2 linked regions of the Geothrix sp. 21YS21S-2 genome follow. The protein of the gene in region 2 interacts with the protein of the main gene of each other region in a pairwise test. Links are inferred from orthologs where the notes say so. Each region holds a gene or a part of one and is shown on either strand. Other genes may lie near its edges.

The links.
Region 1: the proteins of def (region 2) and asd interact in binary tests that used the Escherichia coli proteins (3 or more experiments, as listed by UniProt). The link is inferred for Geothrix sp. 21YS21S-2 from one-to-one orthologs.

What each region holds. Positions count from the first base shown.
Region 1 is NZ_CP132910.1:2,395,890-2,399,195, reverse strand. What follows is about bases 5-3,003. They hold asd (aspartate-semialdehyde dehydrogenase), read right to left. Parts: upstream 2,031-3,003; coding sequence 978-2,030; downstream 5-977. Other genes in these bases: RAH40_RS10575 (M20 family metallopeptidase), read right to left, coding at 2,027-3,003; RAH40_RS10585 (ABC transporter ATP-binding protein), read right to left, coding at 232-966; RAH40_RS10590 (hypothetical protein), read right to left, coding at 5-241. Outside these bases: more of RAH40_RS10590, read right to left, coding at 1-4; more of RAH40_RS10575, read right to left, coding at 3,004-3,034; RAH40_RS10570 (hypothetical protein), read right to left, coding at 3,086-3,306.
Region 2 is NZ_CP132910.1:4,086,731-4,089,743, reverse strand. Bases 258-2,963 are described here. They hold def (peptide deformylase), read left to right. Parts: upstream 258-1,213; coding sequence 1,214-1,714; downstream 1,715-2,963. Other genes in these bases: RAH40_RS18060 (aromatic amino acid hydroxylase), read right to left, coding at 2,873-2,963; RAH40_RS18065 (4a-hydroxytetrahydrobiopterin dehydratase), read right to left, coding at 2,631-2,876; RAH40_RS18070 (methionyl-tRNA formyltransferase), read left to right, coding at 1,718-2,650; RAH40_RS18080 (peptidylprolyl isomerase), read right to left, coding at 258-1,126. Outside these bases: more of RAH40_RS18080, read right to left, coding at 1-257; more of RAH40_RS18060, read right to left, coding at 2,964-3,013. UniProt on the Escherichia coli protein: Removes the formyl group from the N-terminal Met of newly synthesized proteins. Requires at least a dipeptide for an efficient rate of reaction. N-terminal L-methionine is a prerequisite for activity but the enzyme has broad specificity at other positions.

The sequences.
Region 1 (3,306 bases), 1.7 Mb from region 2 along the record:
AGCCGCCGTCCCAAAGGGCTCCGGCGAAGCCCAGGACCAGCGGGAGCCTCCACAGGAGGGTCCCCGCGGCCACGGGGTCCAGGCCGGCGAGGCCGCTCCCCGCGCGGGTCCCGGCCCAGAAGGCGGCGCCCCCGAGCCAGACGGCCACCGGTGCCAGGAGGGCGGCCAGGGCCGGGCGCAGAGGCGGGCGCGGGGTCCCGCTCCGGACCGACCACAGGGCGCCCAGGGCCCTCAGATCCACGAGAGCCGCCCGGCCCGGCCGCGCCCCACCAGGCGCAGGAAGAGGCCCTCCAGGTCCTCGTCGGGGCCCAGCACGTCTCCGGCGGCGCCGTCCACCAGGAGGCGCCCCTCCTCCACCAGCAGGATCCGTGTGGCCAGACGCTCCGCGAGGCTCAGCTGATGGCTGGTCATGACCACCGTGACCCCCCGGTCCCGCAGCTGCCCCAGGGCCGCCAGGAGGCTGCGCACGACGGACGGGTCCAGCCCCTCGAAGGGTTCGTCCAGGAAGACCAGGCGCGGCCCGTGGAGGAGGGCCGCCGAGAACGCCAGCTTCTTCTTCATGCCGTAGCTGTAGTCCCGGATGGGCCGGGGCCCGAAGCCCACTTCCAGGCAGGCCTCCAGCTCCGCGACGCGCTCCGCCAGGACCTCCCGGCCCAGTCCGTGGAGGCGGCCCACGAACTGCAGGTACTGGGCGCCCCCGAGGTCCTCCAGGAGGGCGCCCTCCTCGGGCATGACGCCGACCATTCGCCGCAGCTCCAGGGGCGCTCCGGCGGGATCGAGCCCCGCCACCCGCACCGAGCCCTCCGTGGCGCGCAGCTGGCCCGTGAGCAGCCGCACCAGGGTCGTCTTGCCCGCGCCGTTGCGGCCCAGCACCGCCAGGAAGGCGCCCTCCGGGACCCGGAGGCTCAGGTCCCGGAGGGCCCAGGTGTCGCCGAACCGCTTGCCGAGCCCCTCCGCTGCGATCATGGCCGGAGGGGCTAGGACACGAAGTCCTGCGCCACGGCCAGCTCCGCGTTGAGCACCGAGCCCCCGGCGGCGCCGCGCTCCGTGTTGTGGCCCAGGAGCGAGAACTTGATGCCCAGGACGTTGCAGGGGCGGATGCGGCCCACGTGGACGCTCATGCCGCCGTCCATCTCCACGTCCCTGCGCACCTGGGGCCGGTTCTCGGCCACGTGGATCCGGATGGGGACCTCGGGGGCGCTGGGCAGGCCCAGGCGCTGGGGCAGGGGCTTCCAGGCCGCCAGGGCCTCGCGCACCTGGTCGGGGGTGGGGTTCCCCCGGAGGCGCACGCTCACGCTCTCGGTGTGCCCGTCGATGACCGGGGCGCGGTAGCACAGGGCCGAGACCGTCATGGGATCGGACACGGCGAGGCCGCCTTCCACCTTGCCCAGGAGCCGCCCGGTCTCGATCTCGACCTTGCCCTCCTCGCCGCCGATGTAGGGGATGATGTTGCCCAGGATGTCCAGGCTGGGCACGCCGGGGTAGCCGGCGCCGCTCACGGCCTGCATGGAGGTCATGATCACCGTCTCCACGCCGAAGGCCTCGTGCAGCGGGGCCAGGGCCATCACCAGGACGGTGGTGGTGCAGTTGGGGTTGGTGAGGATGCTGCCCTTCCAGTCCCTCCGCGAGCGCTGGGAATCGAGCAGGGCCAGGTGGCCGGGGTTGACTTCCGGCACCAGCAGGGGCACGTCCGGGTCCATGCGGAAGGACGCCGCGTTGCTGAAGACGTGGCCCCCGGCGCGGGCGAAGGCGGGCTCGATCTCCCTGGCGGGAGCGTTGTCGAGCGCGCTGAAGACGATGGGGGAGAGGGCCTCGGCGGGGTCGGAGGGCACCAGCACCTGGTCCCCGAGGCCGCCGTAGGGCTCGCCGTCCAGGCGCCATTCGCAGGCGTCCCGGTACCGCTTGCCGGCGCTGCGGTCGCTGGCGGCGATGCACACCACTTCGAACATGGGGTGGTTCAGGAGGCGGCGCACGAAGCGCTGGCCGACGACGCCGGTGGCGCCAAGGACGGTGACGGGGATGCGGTTCATGGGTGCTCCTGGAGAAAATGCCGGGCGAGGCGCAGGTTGAGCTGGGCGCCGGCCGCGAGGTCCTGCATGGTGAGGTGTTCGCCCGCGGTGTGGGCCACCCGGATGCTGCCGGGGCCGGCGAGGACCGCGGTGAGGTCCGGGATGAGATGGCGCAGGCAGGGGGCGTCGGAGCCGAAGGGCATGAAGGCCCTTTCGAAACCCGGCAGCGCGGGGTAGAGGCAGGGGGGCTCGTCCACCTGCAGCTCGACCGTGCCGAGGGGGGGGCGGAGCGCCTCCACCCGGGCCTGGAAGGAGGACCCGGGGACGGTGCGCACGTTGAGCAGGGCCTGGGCGCGGTCGGGGACGATGTTCACGGCCTCCCCGCCCTGGATGGTGCCCAGGTTCCACACCTCGGGGCCCAGGTCGGGATCCTGGCCCGGCGGAATGCGGCGGACGCCCTCCAGCCAGTCCAGGAGGTCCAGGATGGCGCTGTGGCCCAGTTCGGGGCTGCCGCCGTGGGCGGCCTTCCCGCAGCAGGCCAGGCGCAGGTTCTTCACGCCGCGCTGGCCCGTGGCCACCTTGAGCTCCGTGGGTTCCCCGTTGACCAGGGCCCGGCAGGAGGTGAAGCGGTCCTTCCAGGCCAGGGCCTCCTGCGCGCCCAGGCTGTCGGTCTCCTCCCCGGCGACGCCGAGCCAGGCCACGCCTTCGCCGCGCAGCTGCTCCGCTGCCAGGAGCTGGGCCACGATCTGGCCCTTGGCGTCGCAGGCGCCGCGGGCGAACAGGGCCTCCCCCTCCCAACGCGGGGGCAGGAAGGGCGGCACGGTGTCCAGGTGGGTGGAGAAGAGCACCCGGGGCTCGCCCCAGGTGGCCAGCACGTTGCAGCGGCCCGGCCGGAACTCCCGAATCTCCACCCGCGCTCCCAGGGCCTCCAGGGCCGGCAGGAGGGCGGGGAGCAGCGCGGCTTCCCGGCCCGTGGTGGAATCCAGGGCGCAGAGGTCCTCAAGTAGCCGGCGCGGCTGCAGCATGGATGCTCCCACCCAAGAACCGTCCCATGGCGGGCCAACGATTTCAACCATTCAGGCCTCCCACCGTTCCCGCGGGGCGGGGTGGGAGAGGAAGGGCGTCATGGCCTCGGTGAAGCCGTAGGCTCCCGCCATGCCCATCACCAGCAGGGTCCCGGGTCCCACCTCGGGCAGTTCCACCTCGCCCAGGCGGTCCAGGCTGGTGCACAGGGGCCCGGCCAGGGTCGCGGGGCGCCGCGCGCCCGCGGAGGCCACGGCCCGGGTGGGGAAGGCCT
Region 2 (3,013 bases):
GCTCCTCCTTGACGGACTCGAAGGGCTTCTCGCGCCGGCCTTCCAGGCGGATGAGGTGGACGCCGAACTGGGTCTTCACGGGCTGGCTGATCTCGCCGGTCTTCAGGGCCGCCGCGGCGTCGGTGAAGGGCTTGACCATCTGGCCGGGGGCGAACCACCCCAGGTCGCCGCCCTTGCCCTTGGCGCTGGGATCCTCGCTGAAGGCCTCGGCGGCCTTGGCGAAGTCCTGGCCGGCCAGGAGCTTGACGCGCAGCTCGGCGGCCTTCTTGAAGGCCTCACCGACCTGGGATTCATTCTCGGCCTTGAAGAGGATGTGGCTGGCCTTGAGCTCGGTGTACTGCGCCTTGCGGCCGTCGTACAGGGCCTTGACCTTGGCGTCGTCCACGGGCGCGAGGCCCAGGGAGGCCTGGTCCACGGCCACGTAGGCGAGGATCCTGCGGGGGCCCTCCTGGAAGCGGGCGCCGGAGTCCTTGAGGAAGGCCTGCAGCTTGGCCTCCCCGGGATCCGCGATCCCGGAGGGATCGGGAGCGGCGGTGACGAACTCGTAGCTGATCTTCTCGTTGCGGACGCGGTTCTCGAGGTCCACCCACGCCTGGTCGACGGGCACGCGGGAGGCGGCCTGGCCCACCAGCTTGCGCAGGCTGAGCTCACTCGACAGTTCGATCTCCCACTGCTTGAGGGAGGTGCCGTTCTCGCGCAGGACGGAGTTGATGTCCGCGGAGTCCTTGAGCTGGCCGTTGTCGTTCAGGAAGAGGGGGATGCTGCGGAGCCGGGCCTCCAGGGCCGCGCGCACCTCGGCGTCGGTGACGACGATGTCGTGGCGCTCGGCCAGCTCCAGCCGGAGCTGGTTGCTGATGAGGCTGTCCAGGGCCTGGTTCTGCAGCATGGGCATGAGGGTCTCGATGTTGGCCTGCTTGCCCATGCGCTTGAGGTACTGCCCGATCATGGAGTCCACGTCCCGCTTCAGCACGTCCCGTCCATAGACCCGCGCCAGGACGTTGTCCGGAGCGGCCGAGCTGGCCCCGCTCGGCGCGAGGTAGGCCACAAGGCCTAGCAGCACCACCATCATGACCACGGCCATGGGGGTCTGGTTGCCTTTGAACACTTGGCGGAAATTGCGAAGCATGGGTTCTCCACGGGCAGGCCATTGGCCAGGATCTTCTAGGTTATCAAAGGAATGCCGTTTGTCCTAAACTGATTGACCGAGGGTGTCATGGCCGTACGACCAGTGCTCACCTGGGGCGATCCCAGGTTGAAGATAAATTCAAGTGATGTGGGGGATTGGACGCCCGAGCTGGATCAGCTGGTGGCCGATCTCTTCGAGACGACGTACGCCGAGGAGGGGCTGGGCATCGCCGCTCCCCAGGTCGGCGTGAATCTCAATATCGCCGTCATCGACACGTCCTGCGGCGCGGACCCCTCCGCCCGGATCGTCCTGATCAATCCGGAAGTGGTGAAGGAGGAGGGCTCCCAGGTCGGGCCCGAGGGCTGCCTGTCCATCCCCGGCATCCACGAGGTCCTGGAACGGCCCATGAAGGTGTGGGTGAAGACCCGCACCGCCCAGGGCGACTGGGTGGAGCTGCAGGGCGAGGAGCTGCTGGCCCGGGCCTTCTGCCACGAGATCGACCACCTGCGGGGCCGGCTCTTCGTGGAGTACTTCGGACCCGTCAAGCGCCAGATCATCCAGCGGAAGTACGCGAAGTCGAGGGCCTGACCCGTGCGCGCGGCCTTCCTGGGAACCCCGGCGGCGGCCGTCCCGGTCCTGCGGGCCCTGGCGGGCGCCAGGGACGTGGCGGCGGTCTTCTGCAACCCGGACAGGCCCCAGGGGCGCGGCCGCCACCTGGAGGCCCCGCCCGTCAAGCGCGCGGCGCTGGAGCTGGGCCTTCCGGTCCACCAGCCCCTCTCCTGGAAGGATCCCGCCACCCGGGAGGCCTGGGAGGCGCTGGGCGTCGACCTGGCGGTGGTGGTGGCCTACGGGCACATCCTGCCCCGGTGGATGCTGGACGGCTGCCGGCTGGGGGCGTGGAACCTCCACTTCTCCCTCCTGCCCCGCTGGCGGGGGGCCGCCCCGGTGAACCACGCCATCCTCGCCGGCGATCCGGAGACGGGCGTGGGCCTCATGCGCATCACCCCCGGCCTGGACGAGGGTCCCGTGCTGGCCCAGACCCGGCGCCCCATCGGCCTGGGCGACACCGCCGACACCCTCCTGGAGGCCCTGGCCGCGGACGCGGCGGACCTCCTCCTGGAGCACCTCCCCGCCCTGGAGGCGGGCACCGCCGCCCCCGTCCCCCAGGACGGCGCCGGCGCCACGGTGGCCTCCAAGCTGAACAAGGCCATGGCCCTCCTGGATCCGCGGCTGCCCGCCCTGACCCTGCACCGGCAGGTGCGCGGCCTCCATCCCTGGCCCGGGGCGGAACTGCCCTTCCGGGACACGACCCTCAAGGTCTGCGCCGTGGGGGGCCTGCGGCCGGACGGGGCCCCGGCGGGCACCCTGGCCTGGAACCGGGAGGGCGCCTGGCTCACGGCCGGGGACGGCACCGCCCTGGAGCTGACCCTCCTGCAGCGCCCCGGCAAGCCGGTGCAGCCCGCGGCCCAGGCCCTGCAGCCCTGGGGCGCCTCGGGATCGGGCTCTACACTCCGAACGGCTTGACCGCCTCGTCGAAGCGGGCCGCCAGGGTGCGGTCCTTGTCCGTCACGTGCCCGGCGTCGTGGGTGGTGAGGGTGATGCGCACGTAGCCCCACCCAAAGGCGACGTCCGGATGGTGGTTCATGGCCTCGGCGGGCGCCACCAGACGGCTCACGATGTTGAACGACGTCATGAAATCGGGTGTGCGGATCTCCCGCACGAGCCTGTTGTCCTTCTCGGTCCAGGTCATGGATCCTCCGGGTCGTCGAGTTCATGTGAGGCGGCGGGGGTGAGAAGTTCCTCGATCTCCTGGGCCAGGAGCCAGTCCCCGGGGAAGGCCGCCAGCGCGGCCCGGATCTCCCGCAGGCGCTCCGGGGCGGCCTCCCC